DNA from 3 places in the Acidovorax sp. GW821-FHT09B03 genome. Region 1 is predicted to be linked to each of the others. Evidence: predicted binding sites of a transcription regulator. Region 1 holds the regulator's gene; each other region holds the start of a gene.

Region 1 (4,613 bases):
GGGTCTTGGCGTTCTGGCTGTAGGTGGCGCCCACCCGGCCGATGGCTGACACGCCCAGGGCGATCAGGTCGCAGTCGGGCTGCGTGCTGTAGCCCTGGAAGTTGCGGTGCAGCCGCCCCTGGCGCTTGGCCACGGCCAGCGCGTCGCTGGGCAGCGCGAAGTGGTCCATGCCCACGTACACATAGCCCGCGTCCATGAACTGCTGCAGCGAGCGCGAGAGCATGGCCACCTTGGAAGGCGCCGCCGGCAGCTCCGCCGGCACGATGCGCCGCTGCGGCTTGAAGCGCTCGGGCAGGTGCGCGTAGGCATACAGGGCGATGCGGTCGGGCCGCAGGGCCTTGACCTGCTCCAGCGTGCGGTCGAAGGACTCGGGCGTCTGCCGCGGCAGGCCGTAGATCAGGTCCACGTTGACCGACTCGAAACCCAGGCGGCGCGCCGCCTCGACCAGCGCGAACACCTGCCCCGACGGCTGCACGCGGTGCACGGCCTTCTGCACGTCGGCATCGAAGTCCTGCACGCCAAAGCTCAGGCGGTTGAAACCCAGCTCGGCCAGCACAGCCAGGCGCTCGGCCGTCACGGTGCGCGGGTCCACCTCGATCGAGTATTCGCCGCCCGGTGCAAACGTGAAGCTGCGCTTGAGCACCGCCATCAGTTCGCGCAGCTTGTCGTCCGACAAGAAAGTGGGCGTGCCCCCGCCCAGGTGCAGCTGGCTCACCACCTGGCCCGTGCCGCAGTGGGCCGTGTGCAGCTCCACCTCGCGCGCCAGGTAGCGCAGGTACACGTCGCCCCGGTCGTGGTGTTTGGTGATGATCTTGTTGCAGGCGCAGTAGTAGCACAGCGACTCGCAGAACGGAATGTGCACATACAGCGACAGCGGCAGCGCCTTGCCCGGCGTGCCCGCCTTGCGCTGGGCCAGGGCCAGCACATAGTCGCTTTCGCCAAAAGCCTCGACGAAACGGTCGGCCGTGGGGTAGGAGGTATAGCGGGGGCCCGGCACGTCGAAACGGGTCAGGAGTTCGGGCGTCACAGCGGTCATGGGGAGCGTTTCCTTGTTGGATATGCACTTTGCCGCAGGCCTACGCCCCCGTCCTTGACCTGGATCAAGTGTTGCGAGGCCCACAGGGCCCACAATTTGATGCATGTCAGCCACCACCACGCTCCTTTCGCCGGATGCGATCCGTTCGCAACCTCCAACAGCTGCTGCGCCCATGAACCCGCTCACCATCAAAGTCGCCTGCTCCAACTGCAACCTGCGCGAGCTGTGCATGCCCGTGGGCCTGAACGACGCCCAGTTGGAACGCATCGACGAGATCGTGGCCACGCGGCGCAAGGTCAAGCGCGGCGGCACGCTGTTTCGCAACGGCGAGACCTTCACCTCGCTGTACGCCATCCGCACCGGCTTCTTCAAGACCTGCGTGGCCACCGAGGATGGGCGCGACCAGGTGACGGGCTTTCAGATGGCGGGAGAGATCATCGGGCTGGACGGCATCGTCAACGACCACCACACCTGCGACGCCGTGGCGCTGGAGGATGCCGAGGTCTGCGTGATGCCCTTCGACCGCATCGAGGAACTCTCGCGCGAGGTCACGGCCCTGCAGCACCACGTGCACAAGATCATGAGCCGCGAGATCGTGCGCGAGCACGGCGTCATGCTGCTGCTGGGCAGCATGCGCGCCGAGGAGCGCCTGGCGGCCTTCCTGCTGAACCTGGTGCAACGCCTGCATGCACGCGGTTTCTCGCAGTCCGAGCTGGTGCTGCGCATGACGCGCGAGGAGATCGGCAGCTACCTGGGCCTCAAGCTCGAAACCGTGAGCCGCACCTTCTCGAAGTTCGCCGAGGACGGCATCGTCGAGGTCAAGCAGCGCCATGTGCGCATCCTGGATACGGACGCGCTCAAGCGCATCGTGAACTCGCAGACGTGTAGCTAAAACATCAGCCCTGGACCTGCAGGCGGGCCAGCACCTCGGTCTTGCCGCTGCGGTCGGCCCGCAGGATCAGCGCCTCGCCCGAGCTGGTGTTGGTGCTGGCCAGATCGGACAGCACGAACATGTGGGTGAACCAGGCCTCGAAGCCACCGCGCCGTGCCGACGCGGCCACCAGCGCCTGGCGCAGCTCGCGCAGATGGCTGGCACCGGTAGTCTCCGGCGCGCCGCGCGGCGAACCCAGCGCGGGCCACACCTGGGGCGCGGCAAATGCCAGAGTAGCACTGTCGATGCAGCGGCACCAGGGGCTCGAAAGCACCTTGGACGGCTGCAACTGGCGCTCCCTGAACCACACCCCGGTGCGCCGTGCCTGCTCGCGCCCTTCTTCGCTGAGGTTGCGCTGCGTGCCGCAATCGCCCAGGCGAAACCCCGGTGGATCGAAGGTGCCCGGTGCCAGCGCATGGCGGAACGCAGCCACCACCCCGCCCTTGCGCAGCAGGGCATCGGCGTCGGAGTCCTGGGCGGCCCAGGCATGCAGCGTGGTCCACGCCAGCCCTGCGCCCAGCAGGGCGCGCCGGCCAACGACCGCCTCAGGCTGCGGGCTGGAAGGCATAGCCATTGCCCGATGCAGCCATGCGCCCGAATGCCGGGAACGGGAAGTGGAAGCCCCCCAGCATGGCCCTGCTGGCAGTAATGCGCTGGAACACCTCGCGCCGCACCTTGCGCGCGGCCTCGGCATCCATGTCGAAGGTCACGGCCCAGTCGGGGTTGCGTGCGAACAGGGCCGGCACATTGGTCAGGTCGGCCACGTAAAAGAAGTTCTGGCCGGCGGACTTGAGCTCGAACAGGGTGTGGCCCGGCGTGTGCCCATAGGCCGCCACGGACTGGATGCCTGGCGCCACTTCGGTGCCCGCGCCGAACTGCACCAGCGTGTCGGCCGGCATGGTTGCAAAAGTGCGGCGCACGTTCTCGAAGGCGCCTTTCATGCCTGCAGGAGCGGCCGCCATGCGGGCATCGTCCATCCAGAAGGCATGCTCGGCAGCCGGCACCAGCACCTTGGCCTTGGGGAAGGTCAGCGCGCCCGCCTTGTTGCGAATGCCGTTGATGTGGTCGCCGTGGTAGTGGCTGATGAGCACGGTGTCGATGTCATCGGCCTTCAGGCCTGCAGCGGCCAGGCTCTCCAGCAGCTTGCCGGTGGTAGGCCCGCCAAACTCGCCCAGGCCCGTGTCGATCAGGATTTTGCGCCCGCCTGCCACCACCAGGAAGGGGGTGTAGGGCACGTCGATGTAGTCCGTGGGCAGGCCCTGCGAGGTGAGCAGCGCACGCACTTCGGCAAGCGGCGCGTTCTTCACGAACTCCTCACCCAGCGGGCGGCGCGTGATGCCATCGACCAGCGCCACCACCTCCACATCGCCCACCTTCATGCGCCGGAAGCCGGGGTTGGGCAGGGTGGGCGTACCAAAGTTGGGCGCGTTCTGCGCCCACACGGGCACGAACGAGCCCGCCGCGTAAATGGCAGGGGCGGCAAGCCCAGCACCCAGAAAATGGCGACGTGACAGCATGAAACTCTCCGGTATTGAGTTGAACTGATGGGTTTTCAACTGTAACGGGGAGTGGCACGATGGCACCAGGCCCGGTGCAAACCAGTAGGGGCCATGGGGTCTTGCCAGGAGCGGGGTTCAGTCCAGGGTGATGCGCTGCGCCTTGATCAGCTTGTGCCACCGGTCCGTCTCGGTGCGGATCAGGTCTGCATACTGGGCCGGCGTGCTGGCCACGGGCTCGATGCCGAAGTCCACCAGCTTTTGCTTGACCGCGGGCTGGTTGATGGCGGCAGCCACCTGCTTTTGCAGTGCAGCCACCACGTCCGCAGGCGTGCCTGCGGGGGCGACGATGCCCACCTGGGCAGACGCCTCGACGTTCTTGAAGCCCAGTTCGGCAAAGGTCGGCACATCGGGCAGCTGCAGAAGCCGCTTGGCGCTGGCCACGGCCAGGGGGCGCACCTTGCCGGCCTTGATGAAGGCGCCGCCGGCGGCCAGGTCGACCATCATCGCGGGGATCTGGCCGCCGGCCAGGTCGGTCAGCGCGGGCGCAGCGCCGCGGTAGGGGATATGGGTCATGAACAGGCCGGCATCGACCTTCAATAGCTCCATCGCCAGGTGGTGCGGGCTGCCCGCGCCGGCCGAGCCGAAGCTCATGGCGCCGGGCTTGGCCTTGGCCTTGGCAACGAAGTCCTTGGCGTCCTTGAAGTCGGCGCCTGGGTTGACCACCAGGATCATCGGGAACCTGCCCATCAGCGTCACAGGCAGCAGGTCCTTGCTGGGGTTGTAGCTGAGCTTGCTGTACAGCGCGGGGTTGAACACCATGGTGCCGTTGTCGGCCGACAGGATGGTGTAGCCGTCAGGCGCGGCGCGGCCGGTCTCGGCGGCGGCAATCGCCGTGTTGCCCCCGGGCTTGTTGTCGATCAGCACCGGTTGGCCGATCTGCGTCGAGAGCTGCTGGCCCACCGTGCGCGCGAGAAAATCGGAACCGCCGCCCGCCGGGTACGGCACCAGCCAGCGGATGGCCTTGGCCGGGTAGGTTTGCGCGCTGGCCGGGGCGGCCCATGCCAGCAATGCCGGCAGGGCGAGCATTCCAGCCAACAAGCGTCGATTCTTCAACATGTCTGCACCTCAGGGGATTAATATCTGCGTG
Region 2 (4,613 bases), on a different contig from region 1:
AGGCCGACAGCAGGTGGCCTTCGGTCCAGCTATCGACCACCTGGTTGGCCAGCACCAGCAGGCCGGAGACCACGGCGGCCAGCATCAGGGAAGCAGCGCCCCGGGCGCTGTCGAAACCTGCGGCAATGCCCTTGAGGGCAGCGGCGGCGTTTTCGGCGCGAACCACGCCTGGATGTTCGGTTGGATAGTCCACGTGTACAAAATTGGTCATTTCGGTTCCCCTATTCAGCGCTTTTGGCGACATTGCCCGGGCGATGGCGCAATACTAGGGTTTACCCTTTAGTCTTTCAAATTTATATGTTGAATCATTGATATTCACACTCGTGATGATTTGACGCCATGCCCAGCCGCCTCAACTTCCGCTCGCTCGACCTGAACCTGCTCCGGGTTTTTGACGAAGTGATGGCCGAGCGCAGCCTGACCAAGGCCGCGCACAAGCTCTCGCTGACCCAGCCGGCCGTGAGCAATGCCATGCGCCGCCTGCGCGAGGTGCTGGGCGACGACCTGGTGGTGCGCAGCGGCCAGGGCGTGGAGCCGACGCCCCGGGCCCTGGCCCTGTGGCCGCCCATCCGCGACGCGCTCACGCAGCTGCAGGAATCGCTGTCGCCCAGTCGCTTCGATCCGGCCACGGCCGAATCCACCTTCGTGCTGGCCATGGCCGATGCCACGGGTGCGACGCTGGTGCCCGGCCTGGTGGAAATCCTCGAAAGCGAGGCACCCGGTGTCGCAGTGCGCGTGGTGCCCCTGACCACGCGCGACCCGCGCCGCCTGCTCGAGGAAGAGGCCGCCGACATGGCCGTGGGCTACTTCCCGGCCGTGCTGGCCGACCTCACGGCGCGTGCGCAATCGGGTGGCATGGTCTCGTTCGAGAGCCGGCGCCTGTACGACAGCGAGTACATGTGCGTGATGCGCCAGGGCCACCCGCTGGCCGATGCGCCGCTGACGCTCGATGCCTACTGCGAGGCACGCCACATGCTGGTGAGCTTCTCGGGCCGGCCCTTCGGCTTCATCGACGAAGCGCTGGCCTCGCTCGGGCGCCGCCGGCGCGTGGTGCTCACGGTGAACCAGTTCTTCACCGCCGGCCGCGTGGTTTCGGGTTCGGACATGCTCACCGTGCTGCCGCGCCACTTCGTGCCGGTGACCGGGATCGCTGACGCCCTGGTGCAGCGCAGCCTGCCCTTCGACGTGCCGCCGGTGCACGTGGACGCGCTGTGGCGCCGCAACAGCACGCAGGAGGCGGCCATGGGCTGGCTGCTGTCGGCGCTGGCGCGTTCGGCCCGGCGCGCGTTTCCGCAGGGAGAGCCCGGCCATTCGGCGGGCACGTCGTTCGGCATCACGCCTTAGACTGCGGGGTCCATGCAAATCCAGATCCTGTCCGACCTGCACCTCGAAGCCAACCCCGATTTCACGCCCGAGCCCGCGCCGGGCGCCGACCTGCTGGTGCTGGCGGGTGACATCGGCTCCTACCAGGAGGGCGGCCGCATGCAGGACGAGGACTTCGGCCTGGCGCGGTTTTCCCCGCTGCCGCAGTTCGCGGGCTGGCCGACGCCGGTGCTCTTCGTGCCCGGCAACCACGAGTACGACGCGCTCGACTTCGATGTCGCCCACGAACGCCTGCGCACCACCTGCGAGCGCCTGGGCATCCGCATGCTGGAGCGCGAGACCCTGGTGCTCGATGACGTGCGCTTCGTGGCCACCACGCTGTGGGCCGACTACGACGCGCTGGCCGACGATGCCCAGGTGACCGACCTGGCGCGGCGCCTGAAGCTGCGCGAGAAGGCCTTCCGCGCAGCCAACCACTACCTGCGCAAGACCGGTGGCACCAAGGATGGCGAGCCCTTCCTGGCCGAACCCATGCGGGAGCTGGCGCTCACTTGCACCGAGTGGCTGCGCGGGGCGCTGGCCACGCCCTTCGACGGCACCACGGTGGCCATCACCCATTTCGCGCCCAGCCTGCGCAGTGCCGACCCGCGCTACGGCGTGGTGCCCGGCACGGCGGGCTTTTGCAATGTGCTCGACGAGCTGCTGCAGGATGCCCAGGTCTGGATCCACGGCCACCTGCATGCACCCAGCGACTACATCGCCCAGGGCGTGCGCGCCGATGGCAGCCCCTGGGAATGCCGCGTGGTGGCCAACCCGCTGGGCTATGCCCGCAATGGGGAACAGGAAACCTTCCGGCCCCGCTACTGCGTGACCGTATGATGGCCTGGCGAGGGAGCCGCTCCCTTGCCAAGCGCAGGATCGAATAAGCCTGACACAGGTCAAGACAACAACCGACAGCGCAAGGTACGGTCTGTCATACCAACTAGGAGAACTCGAATGAACATCCTGCTCGCTGTCGACGGCAGCGCCTACACGAAAAAAATGCTCGCCTACCTCGCTGCGCACGAGGAATTGCTGGGCCCGAAACACGACTACACGGTGCTCACCGTGCAGGCCCCCCTGCCCGCCCGTGCCCGTTCGGCCCTGGGCAAGGAAGCCGTGGACACCTACCACGCCGAGGAGGCCGACAAGGTCCTGGCCCCGGTCGTCAAGTTCATCTCCCGCCAGGGCGTGCAGGCCAAGACCATCGTCAAGGTCGGCCATGTCGGTGAGACCATCGCCAAGGTGGCGGACTCCGGTCGCTACGACCTGCTGGTGATGGGCTCGCACGGCCACGGTGCCCTCGCCACCCTGGTCGTGGGTTCCGTCACGACCCAGGTGCTGGCGCACTGCAAGGTGCCGGTGCTGCTGGTGCGCTGAGCCCCTGCACAACCTTAGAACGCCCGGCATGCCGGGCGTTTTCGCGTGTGCCTGCCGTCAGCGAAACCGCTCCACCAGGAAGTCCACGAAGCTGCGCAGCCTGGCCGAGCGGTAGCGGTCCGGCAGGTAGACCACGTTCATCGGCCGGCTGGGCAGTTCATGGTCGGGGAACAGCTGGACCAGGCGCCCGGCTTGCACGTCCGCCTGCAGCAGGATGGCTGGCTGCAGCACGATGCCCAGGCCGTGCACGGCCGCCACCCGCAGCGCCTGGCCCTGGTTGACCTGCAGGCGCCCTGAAACCGGCACCCGGCTGCTGCTGCCCTCCCCGTCCGCCAGGCGCCAGTGCGCAAGGGCGGTGGGCGCGAAAGACAGGCACTCGTGCTGGCTCAGGTCCTGCGGCTGCCGCGGTGTACCGCGCCGTTCCAGATAGGCCGGGGAGGCGCAGACCATCAACCGGTACGGGGCCAGCGGCTGGGCGATCAGCGCCGAATCGGGCAGCTCGCCAACGCGGATCGCGGCCTCGAAGCCTTCCTCCACCAGGTCCACCACGCGGTCGGAGAGCGATACGTCGATGCTGACTTCGGGATAGCGATCCAGGTAGTCCGGCAGCGCCGGCATCAGGGCGTCGGTACCGAACGTGACTGGGGCCGTCACCCGCAACCTGCCCGCCGGGGCGAGCTGCTGGTTCTGCGCCTGGGCATCGGTCTCGGCCACGAGCCGCAGGATTTCCTTGCAGCGCACATAGTAGTCCTGGCCAAACGGCGTCAGGTGCTGGCGCCGGGTCGTGCGCTGCAGCAGCCGCATGCCCAGCCGCTTTTCCAGCGTGCGCAGGTGGTTGCCCGCCATCGTGGCCGAGATGCCGCAGGCCACCGCGGCAGCGCTGAGGCTGCCTTTCTCGACCGCCAGCACATAGACCTGCATGCTGTCGAACACGTCCATTAAACACCCCTGATTTCAAATCAATCAATGAATTCGCAGTTTATCCGCTGCCAATTTGAAATCACACTGGCGGCCACTTCATCACCACCGCATCCCTGAAAGCAACCGCCATGAAAGCCATCGAACTGACCGCCCCCTCGCTCACCGCCTTGCGCGCCACCGACCTGCCGGACCCGGTGGCCGGTCCGGGCGAGGTGCTGGTGCGCCTGCGCGCCGCCGCACTGAACTACCTGGACGTGGCCGTCGCCACCGGCGGCTTTCCGGTGCCCGCTTTTCCGATGGTGCCGGTGGCCGACGGGGCCGGTGAGGTGGCGGCACTCGGAGACGGCGTCAGCGGCCTGGCCCTGGGCGACCGGGTGATTCCGCACTTCATGCCCCACTGGCAGGGGGGAGCCATCACGCCGCGCCATGTGGCCGCCATGCGCGGGCTGACGCTGCCCGGATCGCTCGCCGACTACGTGGCCGTGCCCGCCGCCAGCCTCGTGGCCCTGCCGGCGCACCTGGACTTCGCCCACGGCGCGACGCTGCCCATCGCTGCGACCACGGCCTGGAATGCCGTGCGCTCGGCAGGGGTGCGGCCCGGCTCGGTGGTTCTGCTGCTGGGGACGGGGGGCGTGAGCATCTTTGCGCTGCAGTTCGCCAAGGCCTCGGGCGCCACGGTGATCCTCGCCTCCTCGTCCGACGAGAAGCTCGAACGTGCACGCCGGCTCGGCGCAGACCACCTCATCAACTACCGCGCCACGCCCGCCTGGGACGAGGAGGTGCGCAAACTCACCGCGGGGCATGGGGCCGACCTGGTCGTGGAGACGGTGGGCGCGACCACCATCGCCCGCTCGCTGCAGGCCGCTGCCATGGGCGGCACGGTGTTCACGGTGGGTTTCGTGGGCGGAACCTCGGCCCCGGTGGATCTGCTGCCCGTGATCGTCAAGGCG
Region 3 (4,613 bases), on a different contig from region 1:
ACGGATGAGGAGTTTGCCGTGGTGCAGAGCCACCCCGTGCGGGGCTACCTCATGCTGCAGGAAGGCGGCAGCGTGGAAGATGCGGTGCTTGATGCCTGCCGCCACCACCACGAGAAGGTGGATGGCTCGGGCTACCCCGATAAACTCAAGGGCGAGCAGATCACCCTGATCGCGCGCATGACGGCCATCTGCGATGTGTACGACGCCATCACTTCCGACCGCCCCTACAAGCGCGGCTGGGACCCGGCGGAGTCGCTGCGCCGCATGGCCGAGTGGACCAAGGGGCATTTTGACCCACGCCTCTTCCAGGCGTTCGTCAAGAGCATCGGCATCTACCCTGTGGGCTCGCTGGTGCGGCTGACCTCCGGGCGCATCGGCGTGGTAACCGAGCAGGGCCAGCAGTCGCTGACTTCGCCCAAGGTGAAGGTCTTCTTTTCGACCAAGTCGGACATGCGCATTCCGCCAGCGGTCATCGATCTGGCCGACCCGCAATGCACAGAGAAGATCGTGGCCCGCGAGGACCCGGACCAATGGAAGTTTCCGGACCTCCATGAGCTCTGGTCGGGCCTCCCCTTGCCCGCTCGCTGAAACGGACGAAGACCGTGGCCCGCCGCGCCGCCCATCCAGCACCCAGAGGATCTGAAATATTGGCATGCCCGTGGGGCTGCATCCGATCTTGACCAGTCAAAGCTCGAACGACTGCCGGTACTCGGGTACGGTGCAATTCCAGCCGTAGGTCTCCTCGATGGCCAAGCGCATCGCATCAGCAGCCACAGGCTCTCCGTGGGTCACAAAGACGCGGCGCGGTGAATGCTGCACACCAAGCCAGTCGAGCAGTTGGCGGCGGTCCGCGTGCGCAGAAAACTGTTGCAGGTTGGCCACCCCCGCCCGTACCTTCACGTACGCACCATGGATCTTGATGGCGTCTGCGCCGTCTACCAGGGCCTGGCCCCGGGTCCCCGCGGCCTGGAAACCCGCAAAAAGGATCGAGTTCTTTCGGTCTGGTGCATAGGCTTTCAGGTGGTGCAGCACCCTGCCGCCGGTGGCCATGCCGCTGGCGGAAACGATGATGGAGGGATAGCTCAGGCTGTTGAGCCGGCGTGACTCCTCTACCGTGTTGACGATGGTCGTCTGCACGCTCATCGCCTCGCACTCGATTGCCCCCAACCGATGTTCGTCCGAATGGTTCTTGTACAGGCCGGTGACGTCCGCTGCCATCGGGCTGTTGAGGTAGACCGGAAGGTCCGGAATGCGCCGCGCTGCCTTGAGCAACTGGATGGCATGGATCAAGGTCTGCGCCCGACCCACGGCAAATGCGGGTGCGACAACGATGCCGCCCCGGGCTGCCGTGCGGTTGATGACGCAGGCGAGCTCGACGAGCCCATCCTCGTCGGGATGCTGGCGGTTGCCGTAGGTGGACTCGACCACCAAGTAGTCTGCCTTTTCGACGGTTTGCGGCGGCCGCATGAGGAGGTCATCGCTTCGCCCCACATCGCCCGAAAACAGCAGACTCCCTCCTTCCCAGGCGATGCGCGCGCTGGCGGCCCCGAGGATGTGACCCGCACGCTGCAGCCGCCAAGACCAGCCGTTCCAGGGCGAGCATTCGTTACCGAAGGGGATCTCCTCAAACGCCTCGAGTGCAGCACGGGCGTCCTCCTGGGTATACAGCGGCAGCGAAGGCTTGTGTCTGGAGTGACCATGGCGATTGGCATACTCTGCGTCCTCTTCCTGCAGCCAACCCGAATCGGGCAGCAGCAATCGGCAAAGCTCGCGCGTGGCCGCTGTGCAATACACCTTTCCGCGAAATCCTGATTTCACCAACCGCGGCACATAGCCACTGTGGTCCAGGTGCGCATGGGTGAGCAAAACGGCATCGATGCTGGCAGCGTCCACCGGCAACGGATCCCAGTTGTGAAGCCTCAGTTGCTTGAGCCCCTGGAAAAGGCCGCAGTCGACCAACAGCCGGCGCCCATGGTGGGTCAGCAGGTATTTCGAACCGGTGACGGTTCCGGTTCCGCCCAGAAAGTCGATGCGCATGCTTGTCTCCGCTCTGCGTGGTGGTCCGCGGCTTTGGACGACGCACGCCCAAGCCCTGCCGTGCCCACACCTTAGGCCCGTTGGCCCTCGACACCATTGACCTGGGTCAATGGAAGACGGGCCCTGGATTGCTCCCGTGATTGATCTGCCTCAATGGGAACGGGGCCAGGACGCGCACCATGGGCCATGTCCATCAAGGAGTTGCCATGCCATTTCTTCAAAGCAATGTCGGGGTTTGGGACCGGGCCACGAGGCTGGCTGCGGGTGTGCTGCTGATCAGCCTGGCGGCCATGGGAGCCATTGGCCCCTGGGGTTACATCGGTTTCGTGCTGCTTGTCACAGGCGTCATGGGAACCTGCCCGATCTACTCCCTGATCGACTTCAGCACCTTCAAGCGCCAAAAGCCATAATGGGCCACACCATGACTCCCCGTCTATGGATCATTGGCGCACTGGGCCTGGTGTGCGCGGCGGCCGCACTATGGCTGGTGGTACGGATGTTCGTGGCGTGGATCACCTTCGATTGACCAGGCGCCATCGAGGGACTGGCAGGTTGAACATTGAATCACCCCAACACGGTCCACCACGCCGTGAGCGATGCGAGGGCCAGGCTGCACGCCAGGGCCCCCGCGATGCGTGCGGCGAACCATTTGCCACCCGCTACGGCGGCCACCACGCAACGCGTCAACGTGTTGGCAGCGATGGCCACCAGCACGCCTGCGATCCAGTGATCGGCTGACACACGGCCGGCGGCATGCAGCGCGGCCAGCGCGGCGATGGAGGCGTGGGGATCGAGCAGCGCCGCCAGCGCCACGCCGATGCTGCCGGCCGTGTCGCCCAGATGGCGCTGGGCGTTTCCCACCAGCAAGGTCACCCCGGCAAGTACCAGCGCGACCAGAATGGCCTCGCGGGGGCGCAAGGCCGAGCCCTTGCGGTCCGGCAGCGCCTCGGGAGGGGTCACCGCGGCATGGCGGACAAGCGCTGCGCCGAAGGCAGCCGCCCCCACCGCCCCGGCAAACGCGCTGGGCAGCAGCGCCCACGCGGCACCGGGCGAGAGCGCCGCCGACAGCATCAACGCCTGCAGCCAGGTGGCGGACGCCGAGACCGCGCCGCTCCCTGCCAGGACCGACAACTGCTGTGGCTGGGTACGGGCCCGGCTGCCCAGCGACGCAATGCACGCCGTGCTGGAGACAAAGCCCGACACGAGGCCTGCCAGCAGCGGCCCGCCGCGCGGCCCCAGCCTGCGCAGCGCGACCTGGCCGCCAGCCTGCATCGCCAGGATCAGCAGCACCATTGCGGCCAGCGGGCGGGGATTGATGCCGCCCAGGATGTCCATCGGACGAGTTGGAACCAGCGGCAAGAGGATCAGCGCCAGGGCAACCAGGAGCAATCCGTCATGCAACTCCTGCTCGCTGAGCAGCTCGGTCGCGAACCGGTGCAGGTGGCTGCGCGCCGCCAGCAGCGCAGCCAGACCCGCCCCACAGGCGGCGCCCAGCGCCGGCGCGATGGCAGCTTGCACACCGATAAGATAGGTCGCGAACAGGGCCATCTCCGTGGTCACACCCGGGTCTTTGGTACGGCTTTTGAAGTAGGCAATCGCCACCAACACGGCGACAAGCAGCGCGCCCACCACCACCAGGCCCGGCACCGGCAGGCTTTGCGCCAACGCCCCGCAGACCGCCGCAACGGCAAAGCTGCGCACACCCGCCACGTCGCGGTCGTCGCCTTGCCCCTTGCGCCGTTCGCGCTCGGTGCCGATGAGCAGGCCGACACCCAGCGCCACGGCCAGACCAAGGGCCGGGAGCACCGCTGCCTGGCTGCTGGCACTGGAATCCATCGGACACCTTTCTTGATTGCCATGAAACGCGCAACAGCACACATCCTTCAAGGCCAGGGGCCGCGCGTGCAGGATATCAATCATCTTCGCGAGCCACGCGCCGGAGGAACTTGATAAGGATCAAGAAACAGCGCATCGCCGCCGCGCGGCTCCCCTGCCCCAGCGACACCGAGCACCCCGATGGAAAAACAACCAGCTGTATCCCCCAAGGATGACCGAGGTCAATGGATGCGCGCACTGGTCCATCCATGATGGGGCTCTCACCCCAAGGAGGACCCCATGTTCAAGCGCATACTCGTTCCCGTCGATGGAAGCCAGACCTCCAACAAGGCACTCGTCACCGCACTTGGGTTGGCGCGGGAATGCGGTGCTGTAGTGCGACTCATGCACGCAATCGATGACCTCGCATTGATATCCGGCTATGACTACAGCATCGACCTGATTCCGATTGCGCGGGCCCACGCGCACAAGCTACTGGCGGATGCGATGGCCATCGCCGGTTCTGCCGGGATAGACGCAGACTCCATCTTGGCCGAGATTCCCGGGGTCCGGCTCGGCGAGACAGTAGCCATCCAGGCCCGTGAATGGAGGGCAGACCTGATTGTTTTGGGGACCCACGGCCGCAAGGGCCTGGGAAGGGTTCTGCTGGGAAGCGGTGCCGAGCAGATTATGCGGACGGCCCCGGTCCCTGTCCTCGTCGTTCGCGGCGACGAATAGAGCGTCCGCACCAGGCGATTCTC

What was found. The regulator FNR, encoded in region 1, switches genes on or off when oxygen is low (the NO sensors DNR and NnrR bind a similar motif). The targets are predictions, from matches to a motif close to TTGATNNNNATCAA.
Region 2: the regulator FNR is predicted to act here: its motif matches at 2,252-2,265, upstream of AC07PA_RS03010 (universal stress protein).
Region 3: the regulator FNR is predicted to act here: its motif matches at 2,134-2,147, upstream of AC07PA_RS26410 (MBL fold metallo-hydrolase RNA specificity domain-containing protein).

Annotation. Positions count from the first base shown of each region.
Region 1 covers NZ_JBWKPP010000018.1:43,614-48,226, reverse strand. Annotated here, with positions in the region: gene hemN (oxygen-independent coproporphyrinogen III oxidase) at 1-1,036, opposite strand, end outside; gene fnr (fumarate/nitrate reduction transcriptional regulator Fnr) at 1,209-1,928, shown strand; gene AC07PA_RS25645 (histidine phosphatase family protein) at 1,933-2,541, opposite strand; gene AC07PA_RS25640 (MBL fold metallo-hydrolase) at 2,513-3,484, opposite strand; gene AC07PA_RS25635 (Bug family tripartite tricarboxylate transporter substrate binding protein) at 3,602-4,582, opposite strand.
Region 2 covers NZ_JBWKPP010000001.1:650,646-655,258, reverse strand. Annotated here, with positions in the region: gene AC07PA_RS03025 (hypothetical protein) at 1-211, opposite strand, end outside; gene AC07PA_RS03020 (LysR family transcriptional regulator) at 340-1,344, shown strand; gene AC07PA_RS03015 (metallophosphoesterase) at 1,357-2,202, shown strand; gene AC07PA_RS03010 (universal stress protein) at 2,320-2,742, shown strand; gene AC07PA_RS03005 (LysR family transcriptional regulator) at 2,800-3,681, opposite strand; gene AC07PA_RS03000 (zinc-dependent alcohol dehydrogenase family protein) at 3,792-4,613, shown strand, end outside.
Region 3 covers NZ_JBWKPP010000019.1:48,200-52,812, forward strand. Annotated here, with positions in the region: gene AC07PA_RS26405 (HD-GYP domain-containing protein) at 1-588, shown strand, start outside; gene AC07PA_RS26410 (MBL fold metallo-hydrolase RNA specificity domain-containing protein) at 685-2,037, opposite strand; gene AC07PA_RS26415 (YgaP family membrane protein) at 2,244-2,447, shown strand; gene AC07PA_RS26420 (MgtC/SapB family protein) at 2,602-3,873, opposite strand; gene AC07PA_RS26425 (universal stress protein) at 4,153-4,590, shown strand.